DNA from 4 places in the Streptomyces sp. NBC_00209 genome. Region 4 is predicted to be linked to each of the others. Evidence: riboswitches for the same ligand, from Rfam matches in the RefSeq annotation. Region 4 holds a riboswitch; each other region holds the start of a gene.
The links. Region 4 has a riboswitch for thiamine pyrophosphate ahead of thiO (glycine oxidase ThiO). Riboswitches for the same ligand answer to the same signal wherever they lie in the genome.
Positions count from the first base shown of each region.

Region 1 (3,628 bases), 3.8 Mb from region 4:
GCGCGAGGAACGCGGTGCCCACGACGACGGTCGGCAGCACGAACGGCACCGTGACCACGGCCCGCAGCACCTGCTTGCCGGGGAAGTCGAACCGGGCGAAGACATACGCGCCGGGCAGCGCGATCAGCAGGGTCAGCGCGGTCGAGGCGAGCGCCTGCCACAGCGTGAACCACAGGACGTCCCGGATCTCCGGCCGGGTCAGCACCTCGCCGAACCGGCCGAACTGCCAGACGCCGTCCGCCTTGAGCCCCCGGCCCACGATCGCGGCGACCGGGTAGGCGAAGAACACGGCGAAGAACGCGACGGGCACGGCCATCAGGCCGAGCCGCACCGCGGTCCCGCGCCGGGCCCGGGCGCGTGCCGACCTCCCGCGCGCGCCCGGTCCGCGTACGGGAGTCTTCGCTACTTCACTACGAGCGAGGACCATGACTGGACCCACTGCTCACGGTTCTTGGCGATGGCGTCCGGGGCGACGGTCGCCGGCTTCTCCGCGGTGGCACCGAACTCGGTGAAGAGCCCGGGCACCTTCGCGTCCTTCGCGACCGGGCTGACGAACATGGTGAGCGGCATGTCCTCCTGGAACTTCTTCCCGATCAGGAAGTCCAGCAGGGCCTTGCCGCCCGCCTCGTTCTTCGCGCCGTCCAGCAGACCCGCGAACTCGATCTGGCGGAAGCACGTCCCGGTGGCGACCCCGGTCGGCGCGGTCTTCGGCCGCGGGTCCGCGTACAGCACCTCGACGGGCGGGCTGGAGGCGTAGCTGACGACGAGCGGGCGGTCGGCCTTGGCCTTCCTGCCGCCGGCCGAGCCGGAGAACTCCTCGTTGTACGCCTGCTCCCAGCCGTCCACGACCTTGACGCCGTTGTCCTTCAGCTTCTTCCAGTAGTCCTGGTAGCCGTCCTCGCCGAAGGTGCCGACGGTGCCGAGGAGGAAGCCGAGGCCGGGCGAGGAGGTCGCGGCGTTCTCGGTGACGAGCAGGTCCTTGTACGCGGGCTTCGCCAGGTCGGCGAAGGTCTTCGGCGGCGCGAGCTTCTTGTCGGCGAAGTACTTCTTGTCGTAGTTGACGCAGATGTCGCCGGTGTCGACCGGGGTGACCCGGTGCTTGTCCGCGTCCAGCTGGACATCGGCCGGGACCCGGTCCAGGCCCTTGGCCTCGTACGGCGTGAACAGGCCGTTGTCGAGGGCGCGCGAGAGCAGGGTGTTGTCGACGCCGAAGAACACGTCGCCGCGCGGGGAACCCTTGGTCAGGATCTCCTGGTTCAGGGCGGCGCCCGCGTCCCCGCTCTTGAGGACCTTGACGGTGTAGCCGGTCTCCCGGGTGAACTCCTTCAGCACGTCCTTGGAGGCGTTGAAGGAGTCGTGGCTGACCAGGGTGACGGTCTTGGAACCGGAGCCCTTGGTCGAACCGGAACCGGACGCCGAGTCGTCGGAACTTCCGCAGCCGGCCAGCGCGGTGACGCCGAGCGCGGCGGCGACGGCCGCCACCGCGGCCTTCTGGGTGGTGCTCATGTGTGATTCCTCCTGGAGTGACCAGGAAGAGACGCGGCCCTGCCCGCACACCGGCGCGGAGCCGGAAGCGGGCAGGGCGCAACAGCTTGAGTATGGTCCGAACTTCCTACCCGGAATGACCCGGGCGAGGTTCAGAGGGTCTGCGGCCAACCTGTCCTTGGTGCCGCACTCTCAGCGCTGTGGCGCTCCCCTGTCGGAATATGCAGTTGATTTCGGCCCCAGGCTACACGGCCGTTTTCGGCCGTGACCCCGGGCACCGACGGTCGCCCGCCTCAGCGCTCGGAGGCCGCCAGCTGCCCGCAGGCGCCGTCGATCTCCTGGCCCCGGGTGTCCCGGACGGTGACCGGCACGCCGTGGTTCGCGATGGCCTCCACGAACGCCCGCTCGTCCTCGGGCCGCGAGGCGGTCCACTTGGAGCCGGGCGTCGGGTTGAGCGGGATGAGGTTGACGTGGACCCGCTTGCCCTTGAGGAGGCGGCCCAGCAGGTCTCCGCGCCACGCCTGGTCGTTGATGTCGCGGATCAGGGCGTACTCGATGGAGATGCGGCGGCCCGACTTCTCCGCGTACTCCCACGCGGCGTCCAGCACCTCGCGCACCTTCCACCGGGTGTTCACCGGCACGAGGGTGTCGCGCAGCTCGTCGTCCGGGGCGTGCAGCGAGACCGCGAGGCGGCACTTGAACCCCTCGTCGGCGAACCGCAGCATCGCGGGCACCAGGCCGACGGTGGACACGGTGATCCCGCGCTGCGAGAGGCCGAGGCCGTCGGGCTCCGGGTCGGTCAGCCGGCGGATCGCGCCGACGACGCGGTTGTAGTTGGCCAGCGGCTCGCCCATGCCCATGAACACGATGTTGGACAGCCGGGCGGGGCCGCCGGGGACCTCACCGTCGCGCAGGGCCCGCATGCCGTCCACGATCTGGTGGACGATCTCCGCGGTGGAGAGGTTCCGGTCGAGACCGGCCTGCCCGGTCGCGCAGAACGGGCAGTTCATCCCGCAGCCGGCCTGCGAGGAGATGCACATCGTGACCCGCTCCGGGTAGCGCATCAGGACGGACTCGACCAGCGTCCCGTCGTGCAGCTTCCAGAGGGTCTTACGGGTGGTGTCGTCGTCGCAGCTGACGTGCCGGACGACGGACATCAGGTCGGGGAACATCGCCTCGGCGAGCTTGTCCCGCGATCCGGCCGGGATGTTGGTCCACTCGGCCGGGTCGTGCGCGTACCGCGCGAAGTAGTGCTGCGAGAGCTGCTGGGCGCGGAACGGCTTCTCGCCGACCGCGGCGACGGCCTCCCTGCGCTCGGCGGGCGTGAGGTCGGCGAGGTGCCGCGGCGGCTTCTTGGCTCCGCGGGGCGCGACGAAAGTGAGTTCTCCGGGCTTAGGCATGGTTCCTCCAGTGTCGCAGACGCGCGGAGGTACCCCGGTGCGTCGCGGTGAGGGACGGCTCACGGGGTAACCGGAACACCACAGGGAGTTCGTAGCCGCCGCGCAGGAGGTAGGTGCCGTGCACACCGTCAAACACTGGTTCAACGACAGCCTGATCGGGCAGGGCGTGGTGGTCTTCGGACTCGGCGTGGGTCTGAACGCACTGTTACGCCACGACGAGCATCCGGCCATGTGGCTGGTCCAGGGCGCCGTCTACACCGTCGTCGTGATGGTGGCCCTGGTCCTCCAGCGGAGGCGGACGAGCCGGGTCACGGGCGCCTCCCCGAGCGCCGTCGCCGGGCTCCTGCGGAAGATCCGCCACCACGAGGTGCCGCGCGACCCGCAGGAGCGGGCCGTGCTGCGGCGACTCGTCGACGACCAGCTGGGCCGGATCGAGCGGGGCAAGCGGTGGCTGCCGTACTGGCTGGGCGCCATGGGCCTGGTCGCCATCGGTCTGCTCGTCCTGGGCGCCACCCGTGGCTCCCTCGGGTACGCCCTGCTCTTCGCCGCCTTCGTGGCGGTGTTCTGTGCCTGGATCCTGTGGATGCGCCGCCGGGCGGTGGCCCTCTACCGCGACATGCGGGTGGCGCTGCGCGAACAGGGCTGACGCCACATGGCTGAGGGGCCACCGCTCGCGAGCGGTGGCCCCTCAGCCATGTGCGGACGCCGGTCTCAGCCGGAGCCGACGAACAGCACGAGCAGCA
Region 1 is NZ_CP108121.1:1,621,102-1,624,729, forward strand. Features, by position in the region: gene OG867_RS06955 (ABC transporter permease) at 1-316, opposite strand, end outside; gene OG867_RS06960 (thiamine ABC transporter substrate binding subunit) at 403-1,506, opposite strand; TPP riboswitch at 1,592-1,708, opposite strand; gene rlmN (23S rRNA (adenine(2503)-C(2))-methyltransferase RlmN) at 1,779-2,885, opposite strand; gene OG867_RS06970 (hypothetical protein) at 3,004-3,531, shown strand; gene OG867_RS06975 (phosphatidate cytidylyltransferase) at 3,597-3,628, opposite strand, start outside.
Region 1: linked by a shared signal. The riboswitch ahead of OG867_RS06960 (thiamine ABC transporter substrate binding subunit) and the one ahead of thiO (glycine oxidase ThiO) in region 4 are both predicted to bind thiamine pyrophosphate.

Region 2 (3,628 bases), 1.9 Mb from region 4:
GCGACGGCGATGTGCACATCGCGCCGACCGAGCCTGAGGGGCTGTGTGATGTACACATCCGGTTGCAGGTGGGCGCCGACCGTGCGCTCTTCCGGGCGGGCACGGCACCTCTTGTCGCCTTCCTCGACCGTACGGACAAGCTGGTGCCGCTCGGGCAGGAGTGCACGCTGGGTGACTTCGACGGCAACTTGGAGGAGGCGCTGGGGCGCATTCTGGCCGAAGAGCAGAACGCGGGCTGAAGCGGTCCACGGCCCGGGAGCCGTCTTGGCACTCGAACACGACACCTGCCGATCGGGTGAATCACGCTGTGTGTTCAGGTCACGACCTCGCCCGCCGTCGCCGGCCCCTGCCGCTCCGCACGGGTGCCGAAGCCCCGGCTTCCGCGCCGACCCCCGTGCGGTCCGCGGAGACGACCAGCGCCGCGAGCGCTGTCGTCACCGGCACGGAGGCGACCAGTCCGATCGAGCCCACGAGGGTGCGCACGATCTCCTCCGCCACCAGCTCGCTGTTGGCGACCGTCCCCACACTGCTCTGCGCGACCGTGAACAGCAGCAGGAGGGGCAGCGCGGCGCCCGCATAGGCGAGCACCAGGGTGTTGACCACGGAGGCGATGTGATCGCGGCCGATTCTGATCCCTGCCCGGTAGAGCTGATTCGCACTCATGGTGGGGTTCGCCTGGCGCAGCTCCCAGACCGCCGAGGTCTGGGTGACCGTGACGTCGTCAAGCACTCCCAGGGAGCCGATGATGACGCCGGCCAGCAGCAGTCCGCTCATGTCGATGTGCGGATACAGGCCGTGGATGAGGCCGGTGTTGTCGTCGGTGTTCCCGCTCAGGCTCGCCCAGCCGATGAAGAGCGAGCCCAGCAGCCCGATCAGGACCAGTGAGATCAGGGTGCCGATGACGGCGACGGAGGTGCGGGCGGTCAACCCGTGGCAGATGTAGAGCGCGATCAGCATGATCGCTCCGGCCCCGACGACCGCCACCAGCAGCGGATTCGAGCCCTGAAGTATCGCCGGAAGGATGAACAGGGTCAGTACGGCGAACGACAGGGCGAGCGCCACCAGGGCCATGACCCCGCGCATCCTGCCCACGAGCACCACCGCGAGGGCGAAGATCCCGGCCAGCAGTATCAGCGGGAACTTCCGGTTCACGTCCGTCACGGAGTACTGGAGGTCATGGGGCGCGTCGGGGGCGTACGCCACCACCACCCCCTGGCCCTCCCGCAGTTGCCTCGGCGCGTCCGGCTGCACGACTTCGACGAACCGGCGCCCCGAGTCGGGGCCGGTGGTGACCTCGACGGTGGCCTTCTCGCAGAGTCCGCCGGAAGCCGACCGGCCCTCGGGGGGTTGGGTCTCGCCGCTGACGGGAAGCTGGGCGGCGTTCACGTCCTTGCAGTCGACCTCGACGACGCTCACCACCTTTCCCTGCTGGGTCTGCCGGTCGAAACCGACGCCGGTCCGTTCGTGCGCCGGCGCACCATTCGGCCAGAGCACCACGAGACCGACGAGTACGGCGGTCGCGAAGGGGATCAGCACGGCGGCGATCACCTTGCGCAGATGGGTGGAGACGGGTGCGGCCGGGCCATGGCTGTGCGTGTGCGCGTGCTGATGGCCCTGCGGTTCTGAGTCGCGATGAGGGGGCGTCACCGGCCGATCATCGCAAGAAGGACGGGGCCCTCTGTTCAGCTCGCCCGTCCGAGGGCTAGCGTGGTGGCACCTTTGCACACGCGGGAGCTCGGAGCACCGGGCTGAGAGGGCGCTGACCGCCGTACGACCGTACGGGAGACGCTGCGCCGACCGCCGAACCTGTTACCGGGTAATGCCGGCGTAGGGAGTAGGTCTCATGACCACATCGGACACACGCACGCCTGCCTCCAATCAGGGCGACGAGGCCGGGAAGTCCATCGGCTGGCACAAGGGATACGTCCAGGGGCCGCGCCCCGACATCCGGGTGCCGGTCCGCCAGGTGCGCCTGACCAACGGCAAGGACATGACGCTGTACGACACGTCCGGGCCGTACACCGACCCCGCGGCCGAGACCGACGTCCGGCGCGGCCTCGCACCGCTCCGGGAGAACTGGATCATCGCCCGCAGCGACACCGAGGAGTACGCGGGCCGCCCCGCCCGCCCGGAGGACGACGGGCTCAAGCACACCTCGCCGCGGGGTGGGCTGCGCAATCTGGACGCGGTGTTCCCCGGTCGGCCGCGCCGCCCGCGGCGGAGCCGGGACGGCCGCCCCGTCACCCAGCTCGCGTACGCCCGCAGGGGCGAGATCACCCCGGAGATGGAGTACGTCGCGGTCCGCGAGAACGTGCCGGCGGAGGTGGTGCGCGAGGAGATCGCGGCCGGCCGCGCGGTGCTGCCCGTCAACGTCAACCACCCGGAGACCGAGCCGATGATCATCGGAAAGCGGTTCCTGGTGAAGGTCAATGCCAACATCGGCAACTCCGCGGTGACGTCCTCCATCGAGGAGGAGGTGGACAAGATGACGTGGGCGACCCGGTGGGGCGCGGACACGGTCATGGACCTTTCCACCGGCCGCAACATCCACACCACCCGTGAGTGGGTTCTTCGCAATTCACCCGTGCCGATCGGAACCGTCCCCCTTTACCAGGCCCTTGAGAAGGTCGACGGACGGGCGGAGGAACTGACCTGGGAGATCTACAAGGACACCGTCGTCGAGCAGGCCGAGCAGGGCGTGGACTACATGACGGTGCACGCCGGCGTACGCCTGCCGTACGTGCCGCTGACCGCCCGGCGCAAGACGGGCATCGTCTCCCGGGGCGGCTCGATCATGGCGGCGTGGTGCCTGGCGCACCACAAGGAGTCGTTCCTGTACGAGCACTTCGAGGAGCTCTGCGAGATCCTCGCCGCGTACGACGTGACGTACTCACTGGGCGACGGGCTGCGCCCCGGGTCGATCGCGGACGCCAACGACGAGGCCCAGTTCGCTGAACTGCGCACGCTCGGCGAACTGAACGCGGTCGCCAAGCGCTTCGGCGTGCAGACCATGATCGAGGGCCCGGGGCACGTCCCGATGCACAAGATCAAGGAGAACATCGACCTTCAGCAGGAGATCTGCGAGGAGGCGCCGTTCTACACGCTCGGCCCGCTGACCACCGACATCGCGCCGGCGTACGACCACATCACCTCGGGCATCGGCGCCGCGATGATCGCCTGGTGGGGGACGGCGATGCTCTGTTACGTGACGCCCAAGGAGCACCTGGGGCTGCCGAACCGGGACGATGTGAAGACCGGGGTCATCACGTACAAGATCGCGGCCCATGCCGCCGACCTGGCCAAGGGGCATCCGGGGGCGCAGGAATGGGACGACGCGCTGTCGGACGCCCGGTTCGAATTCCGCTGGGAGGACCAGTTCAACCTGGCGCTCGACCCGGACACGGCGCGGGAGTTCCACGACGAGACGCTGCCGGCCGAGCCCGCGAAGACGGCGCACTTCTGCTCGATGTGCGGTCCGAAGTTCTGTTCGATGAAGATCAGCCACAGCATCACCGAGCAGTTCGGCGGCGCGAACGGCGCGGAGGCGACGGCCGAGGAGATCGCCGAGGGGATGCTCGGCAAGTCGCGTGAGTTCGCTGCGGGCGGGAACCGGGTCTATCTGCCGTTG
Region 2 is NZ_CP108121.1:3,468,025-3,471,652, reverse strand. Features, by position in the region: gene OG867_RS15630 (SsgA family sporulation/cell division regulator) at 1-239, shown strand, start outside; gene OG867_RS15625 (YibE/F family protein) at 319-1,647, opposite strand; TPP riboswitch at 1,718-1,851, shown strand; gene thiC (phosphomethylpyrimidine synthase ThiC) at 1,844-3,628, shown strand, end outside.
Region 2: linked by a shared signal. The riboswitch ahead of thiC (phosphomethylpyrimidine synthase ThiC) and the one ahead of thiO (glycine oxidase ThiO) in region 4 are both predicted to bind thiamine pyrophosphate.

Region 3 (3,628 bases), 5.1 Mb from region 4:
CCCCCGCGCAGAACTTCGCGGGGGGCCGGAACGGCTCGCCGGCCGGTGTGACAGGCAGGCCCGATTCCGCGCCGCGCCACGCGGTTCAGAGGCCGCGGAGCTGTCACCTACCCGGTCGATGGTGTCCCTCGCGCCGCGTCGGTCCGGGGGAGGAGACGACGCGTGGCGGTCAAGCAGTTGGCGGCCGTGGCCGGCGCATCCGCAGCGGGGCGTACACCGCGAGCGCCACGAGGAACGCCACCCCGTACGCCAGGTCCGCCCCGTGCAACGCCTCGGCCACCGGCCCCACGTACAGCCCGGTGCTCATGAACGGCACCGCCGCCGCGAAGGCCACGGCGAACGCGGCGAGCGCCGGCCACCACGGGCGCGGCCGGGCGTGCTCGGCCGCGAGGTCGACGGGGGCGCCCCGCCGGGCCCGGGCGCGGACCAGCCAGTCCACGGACACGATCGCCACGAAGCCGGGGATCCAGTAGCCGACGAGCAGCAGCACGTTCTGGAAGCGGGCGGTCGTGTCCGCCGCGTGCATCCACAGCACCAGCGGGAACCCCAGGGCGGCGGCGAGCGCCGCGGCCACCGGACGCGGCAGCCGTACCCCCATGGTCTGCAACGCGAGCGAACCGCTGTAGTCGTTCATCGCGTTGCTGCACAGTGCGGCCAGCGCCACCGCGAGCAGCCCGAACGCCCCGAGCGCGCCCCCGCCGAGCAGCGAGTCGATGCCGCGCGCGGTCTGGTCCGTGAAGACCGACGCACCCCACAGCCCGATCGTCTGGACCGCCACGAAGGAGGCGCTGATCCCGCCCAGCGTGCACCAGAACATGCGCGGCCGGGACGTCTCGCGCGGCAGGTAGCGGCTGAAGTCGCTCGCGTACGGCGCCCAGGACAGCGCCAGGCTCAGGGCGATGGTGCAGGTCAGGACGAACGCCCCGGCCCGGTCCGCGCCGTGCACGGCCGGAGCGGTCACCGGGTCCACCCCGTTCAGGAGCTTCGCGGCGAGCACGGCGAAGGCGGCGGCCAGGGCGAACGTCATCACGGTCTGGAGCCGGTGGATCACCTCGTAACCCAGCACCCCGAGCGCACCCTGCGCGGCCATCATGACCAGCACCCCCAGCCAGAACGGCCAGCCGCACAGCTGTGCCAGCGCGTCCCCGCCGAACAGACCGATCAGGGCGTCCCAGGCGATGGACGACAGCCATTGCAGGGCGCCCGGCAGCACGACGCCCGGTCCGAACGCCAGCCGGGCGAGCGGCAGTTGCCCGGACCCGGTGCGGCTGCCCCAGGTGCCCAGATACGCGGTCGGCGCGGCGCCGACGAGGGTGCCGAGCACGACGGCGGTGAGCGCGGTCGCGAAGTCCAGGCCGAGCGCGATGCCGACGGTGCCGGTGAAGACGCCGGTCATGGTCAGGTTGGGCGCGAACCAGACGGTGAACAGCCGGCCCGCCCGGCCGTAGCGGCGGTCCTCGGGGACCGGGGCTATCCCGTTCGCCTCGATGCGCAGATCGCCGGGGGCGGTGGGCATCCGCCCGCCGAAAGCGGCGCGCTCGTCCTGGGCATACGGCAACGACATGAAGACATCCCTCCGCCAGTGCTAACTGGTTCAGGTTCGACGGGTGTGATCTCAGCCCCGTGCGGGGCACCCCGTGTCCGGTGTGGCGGCCAGAATAGCGCCGGCCCGCCCGATGTCGTCGCGAGGGTCAGCTGAAGAGCTTCTTCACGAACGCGTGGAGATTGCCGACCGTGCGCGCGATCTGCTCCTCCGTGGTCAGGCTCTCCTTGAAGCGGGCCCCGGAGTCCACCGTCTTCTTCCCGCGCACATACAGCGAGCAGGCCAGGTCGGTGCACATGTACAGGCCGACGGAATTGCCGTCACGCCCGGCGGGACCGGTCTTGCGGGCGGTCATCAGGGAGACCCCGCTGCCCGGGTGCGTGGTCAGGCAGAGCGAGCACATGCTCCGGTGCAGGAAGCCGCGCTGCTGCGACGGGAAGCGCAACGAGATCCCGGCGGGCCTGCCCTCGTGTTCGGTGACGATGTAGCTGCGTCCCGGCGCGGACAGGTTGCGCCAGCCGAGGAAGTCGAGGTCGTCCCACGGCAGTTCCTCGAAATCGCGGGGGAGCGGCAGGCGCTTGGCTTCCCCCTTGGAGCAATTCACGAACGATGAGCGGATGTCCTGCTCGGTCAGGGCCTTCATACCCACGAAGCTAACTCTGCCTATGGCCCCTAGGCAAACGATTAATTTGCTTAGGGGCTCACCTGGGGCTTCTCGGTCGCGAGGGGGAGCCGGTGAACGGGCTGATGCGGGATGCCGAGGTCCGGGCGCCAGGTCGCGAGGATCTGCGCCGACGGGTCGAAGAGCGGCGACGGGAGCGCGTCGAGCGGCGTCCACTCCCAGGTGCTGATCAGATGCGGCTCGGTCACCCGCGCCGCGCCGGTGTCCACGCGCACCAGGGCGGCCATCGTCACGCGGTTGATGCCGCCGAGGGCGTCGTGCAGCATCGCGAAGACGGTGACCCGGTCCTCGGGGACCGTCAGCCCGGTCTCCTCGCGCAGCTCCCGCACGGCGGCCGCCGCGACGGACTCCGGTACCGGGTCGACCTTGCCGCCGGGCAGCTCCCAGGTGCCGCTGTGGTGCCGGCCGAGCAGGATCCGGCCCTGCGCGTCCTGCACGATCACCCCGACCCCCAGCGCCGCCTGGGCCTTGGGCGGCCGGGTGTTACGGGAAGGGGCGAGGGGGTCCTCGGTGGCCATGCTGCTCCTCTGAAGGGGCGGGGCGGTGGGCGTTGAGGAGCTTACGGGGATGCCGTGTCCGCCGCCGCGCTCACACCGCCAGCCGCAGCGAGGTCTCGGAGACGCCGAGCCGTACGCTCTGCCCCCACGTCAGCTCCAGCGCGTCCGCCTCCATCCCGTCGCCGAACACCACCACCCGGTCCGACTCCACGGTCAGCCGCAGCCCCTGCCCGGGCCCCAGCTCGCCCGCGACGAACGAGGTGCCGGTCGACGGCGAGGGCCACGCCTCCCGGACGAACCAGAGCAGCCGGGGATCGGCGGGTCCGGGCAGCGGGAGGGGGCTGCGACGCTCCTGCCAGAGCGAGCGCAGCCAGCCGGTCGCCCCGGTGCCGGTGCCGACCAGGACGCCGGAGGACGCCTGCGGCTCGGCGGGGGAGTCCGCGGTGTCGGGCCCGAGCCGGTAACGGGCCGTCTGGTGGCCGGGCGGGCCCAGGTAGACCTCGTTCAGGGCGAGCAGCCGCTGCGTGTCGTCGGCCACCGCCTCCACCATCGTCAGCGCGTCGGCCCGCCCGGCCGGCACCACGGACGCCCGCATCAGCGCCGCCGCGTCGGCCGGCCGGTGGCGCACCAGGACGCCGGGGTTGCGGCCCGGATCGGTGTCGATGCCGATGACCGGCTGGCCGGCGAGGTACTTCGCGGCGTTGGCGACCAGGCCGTCCTGCCCGACGACCACCACCACGTCCTCCGGCGCGAACAGGAACCGGTCCAGGTCGGCCCGCTCCACCCGGCAGTGCCGCCAGGTGAGCGGAACGGCCGCTGCCACATCCGCCAGGGCCTGCCGGGTCCGCTCGTGCCACCGGGCCACCTCCTCGATGGACCGGCCCCGCGCGGCCAGGAGGAACGCGG
Region 3 is NZ_CP108121.1:272,715-276,342, reverse strand. Features, by position in the region: gene OG867_RS01320 (purine-cytosine permease family protein) at 170-1,564, opposite strand; TPP riboswitch at 1,555-1,648, opposite strand; gene OG867_RS01315 (FBP domain-containing protein) at 1,692-2,186, opposite strand; gene OG867_RS01310 (NUDIX hydrolase) at 2,237-2,743, opposite strand; gene OG867_RS01305 (hypothetical protein) at 2,814-3,628, opposite strand, start outside.
Region 3: linked by a shared signal. The riboswitch ahead of OG867_RS01320 (purine-cytosine permease family protein) and the one ahead of thiO (glycine oxidase ThiO) in region 4 are both predicted to bind thiamine pyrophosphate.

Region 4 (3,628 bases):
GGATGTTGCCGAGCTTCTTGATGTCGACGTGTACGAGTTCGCCGGGGCGGTCGCGTTCGTAGCGGCGTATGACGTGTCCGGTGGCGCGGTCGAGGTGGGTGAGGCGGGCCAGGCCGAAGCGGACCAGCACGCGGTGGACGGTGGAGGGGACCAGGCCCAGCAGGTGGGCGATGCGGGCCGGTCCCCACCGGCGCAGGAGTCGGACCTTGATGATCCGGCGTTCGGTGCGGGTCGGGGTCCGTCGTGGGCTGTGGTGGGGGCGGGAGGAGCGGTCGGTCATGCCGGCCTCGCCGAGGTCCCGGTAGCGGCTCGCCCATCGTTGGGCGGTGGTGGGTGAGACCTGGAAGCGCTCGGCCGCCCGCCGCAGGGGCCAGCCGTCCTCGACGACGCAGTGGGCCAGACGCAGGCGGCCGGTCTCGGTCAGGGGTGCATTACGGTGGGGCACGAGGGCCTTTCTGGTCGGTGCAGATGTCGCAATCCACACCGAACCCGGAAGGCCCTCACCCGTTCAAGATCCCTCAGCCGAGATATGGCTCACCCGTCCACAACCTCCTCGGACAGAACACCTAGGGCAGGACCGCCGACTTGAGCGGTACGGAGGGGTCTGCGGCCCGGTCCGCGTCGATCCGGGCCCTCGCCTCGACGAGCCGGCGCCCCTGGGCCAGGTCGCGCGGGCGGCTCACCGCGAGCACCGCGACCAGGTCGCCGTCGCGCAGCCAGCACACCGACCAGGCGGGCCCGGCCGGGTCGCCGCGCCACAGCAGGGTGTCCGCGTCCGCGTGGTGTCCGGCGTACTGCACGAACCGGCCGAACTGCTCGGACCAGAAGTAGGGCACGGGGTCGTACGGCGGGATGCCGGCGCCCTCCGTCGCGATGTGCGCGGCGGCGGTCCTGGGCCCCTGGAGGGCGTTGTCCCAGTGGTGGACGACCAGGCGGGTGCCGTAGCGGGCCGAGGGGAAGGAGGCGCAGTCGCCGACCGCGTACACATCCGGCAGCGAGGTGCGCAGCGCCGCGTCGGCGGTCACCGAGCCCTCGGGCCCGAGCGCGATGCCGGAGCCGGCGAGCCAGCCGGTGGCGGGGCGGGCGCCGATGCCGACGACGACCGCGCCGGCCGGGAGGGTGCGCCCGTCGGCGAGGACCACCGTGCCGGGCTCGACGCGGGCGACCCGGGCGCCGGTGAGGAGCCGGGCGCCGCTCTCCTCGTACCAGGCGGTCATCGGGGCGGCGACCTCGGCGGGCAGGGCACCGGCCAGGGGTCGGTCCGCGGCCTCCACGACGGTGACCTCGCAGCCGGCGGCACGGGCGGCGGTGGCGAACTCGGCGCCGATCCAGCCGGCGCCGACGACCACGACGGGGTGCCCGGCTTCGAGGACGGGGCGCAGCCGGGCCGCGTCGTCCAGGGTGCGCAGCAGGTGGACGCCGGGGACCCCGGCGGAGCCGGGCAGGGCGACGGGTTCGGCGCCGGTGGCGAGGACCAGGACGTCGTAGGGGACCGGGCCCTCGGAGGTGTCGAGTTCGTGGTCTCCGGCGCGGACTCCGGTGACCTCGCAGCCCAGGCGCAGGGCGATGTCCAGCCCCTCGAAGTCGATGTCGAAGGCGGACTCCTCGGCCTTGCCGAGCAGCACCGCCTTGGACAGCGGGGGCCGGTCGTAGGGTTGGTGGGGTTCGGCGCCGATCAGCGTGACGGGGCCGGTGAAGCCCTGTTCCCGCAGGGCGACGGCGGTCTGCACGCCCGCCATGCCCGCGCCCGCGACGACGACCCGGCGTTCCGTCCGCTCTGCCCGCTGCTGCTCGCTCACCTGTCCACCCTACGTAGCTGACGATCCATCAGGAAGAGCGCCCCCTATCCGGTCCGCCGGGTGAGGTCGTTAGGCTGGCCACCGTAAGACACGCGGGAGCCCGGGCGCACCGGGCTGAGAGGGAGGCTGGCGGCCTCCGACCGTACGAACCTGATCCGGGTCATGCCGGCGAAGGGAGGGGCTGGACACCCATGCGCACCCATCCCACCGAAGGGTCCGACGTCCTCGTCATCGGGGGCGGCGTCATCGGCCTGGTGACCGCCTGGCGGGCCACGCGGCGCGGTCTGACCGTCGCGCTCGCCGACCCCGAGCCGGGCGGCGGAGCGGCCCGGGTCGCGGCCGGGATGCTGGCCGCCGTCACCGAACTGCACTACGGCGAGGAGACACTGCTCGGGCTCAACCTCGCCTCGGCCCGGCGCTATCCGTCGTTCACGGCCGAGCTGGAGGAGGCGAGCGGGCAGGACATCGGCTTCCGCGCCTGCGGCACCCTGGCCGTCGCGCTCGACGCGGACGACCGCGCCCATCTGCGCGAGCTCCACGAGCTGCAACGCCGCTCGGGCCTGGAGTCGGAGTGGCTGACCGGGCGCGAGTGCCGCCGCCTGGAACCGATGCTCGCCCCGGGCGTGCGCGGCGGCCTCCGGGTGGACGGCGACCACCAGGTCGACCCGCGCCGCCTCGCCGCCGCGCTGCTCACCGCGTGCGAACGGGCCGGAGTGGTCTTCCACCGCCACCGCGCCGACCGGCTCTCCGTGGTCGCGGACCGGGCCGTGGGGGCCGTGCTCGACAACGGTACGGAGGTGGCCGCCGATCAGGTCGTGCTCGCCGGGGGCAGCCTCAGCGGCCGGCTCGCCGGGGTCCCCGCCCACGTCCTGCCGCCGGTGCGCCCGGTCAAGGGCCAGGTGCTGCGCCTCACCGTGCCCCCGGCGTACGCCCCCTTCCTCTCGCGCACCGTGCGCGCGGTGGTCCGGGGCAGCCACGTCTACCTCGTACCGCGCGAGAACGGTGAGCTGGTCGTCGGCGCCACCACCGAGGAGATGGGCTGGGACACCACCGTCACCGCGGGCGGGGTCTACGAGCTGCTGCGCGACGCCCACGAGCTGGTGCCCGGCATCACCGAGCTGCCGCTCACCGAGACCCGCGCCGGCCTGCGCCCCGCGTCGCCCGACAACGCCCCGCTGCTCGGCCGCACCGCGCTGCCCGGCCTCCACCTCGCCACCGGCCACGGCCGCAACGGCGTGCTGCTCACCCCCGTCACCGGGGACGCCATGGCGTCGCTGCTGGCCGGCGGCGAGCCGCCCGAGGCGGTCCGCCCCTTCTCCCCCGGCCGGTTCGCCCCGGTCCCCGCACCCCAGGAGCAGCCCGCATGACCGAGCCCACCCCGCTCACCGTGTCCGTGAACGGCGCCCCGGCCGCCGTCGCGCCGGGCACCACCCTGGACGCCCTGGTCGCGACGCTGACCGACGCGACGGCGGGGGTGGCCGCCGCACTCAACGAGACCGTGGTGCCGCGTGGCCAGTGGCCCGCCGCCGCGCTCGCCGACGGCGACCGGGTCGAGGTCCTGACCGCGGTCCAGGGAGGCTGACGATGTCCGACGATCTGCTCACCCTCGGCGGCAGCGACTTCGCCTCCCGGCTGATCATGGGCACGGGCGGGGCGCCCAGCCTGGACGTGCTGGAGCGGTCTCTGATCGCGTCCGGCACCGAGCTGACCACCGTCGCGATGCGCCGCCTCGACCCGACCGTGCAGGGCTCGGTGCTCTCCGTACTGCGGAAGCTGTCCATCCGGGTGCTGCCGAACACCGCCGGCTGCTACACCGCCGGGGAGGCCGT
Region 4 is NZ_CP108121.1:5,376,812-5,380,439, reverse strand. Features, by position in the region: gene OG867_RS24430 (IS481 family transposase) at 1-445, opposite strand, end outside; gene OG867_RS24425 (NAD(P)/FAD-dependent oxidoreductase) at 567-1,799, opposite strand; TPP riboswitch at 1,882-1,993, shown strand; gene thiO (glycine oxidase ThiO) at 1,991-3,166, shown strand; gene thiS (sulfur carrier protein ThiS) at 3,163-3,381, shown strand; gene OG867_RS24410 (thiazole synthase) at 3,384-3,628, shown strand, end outside.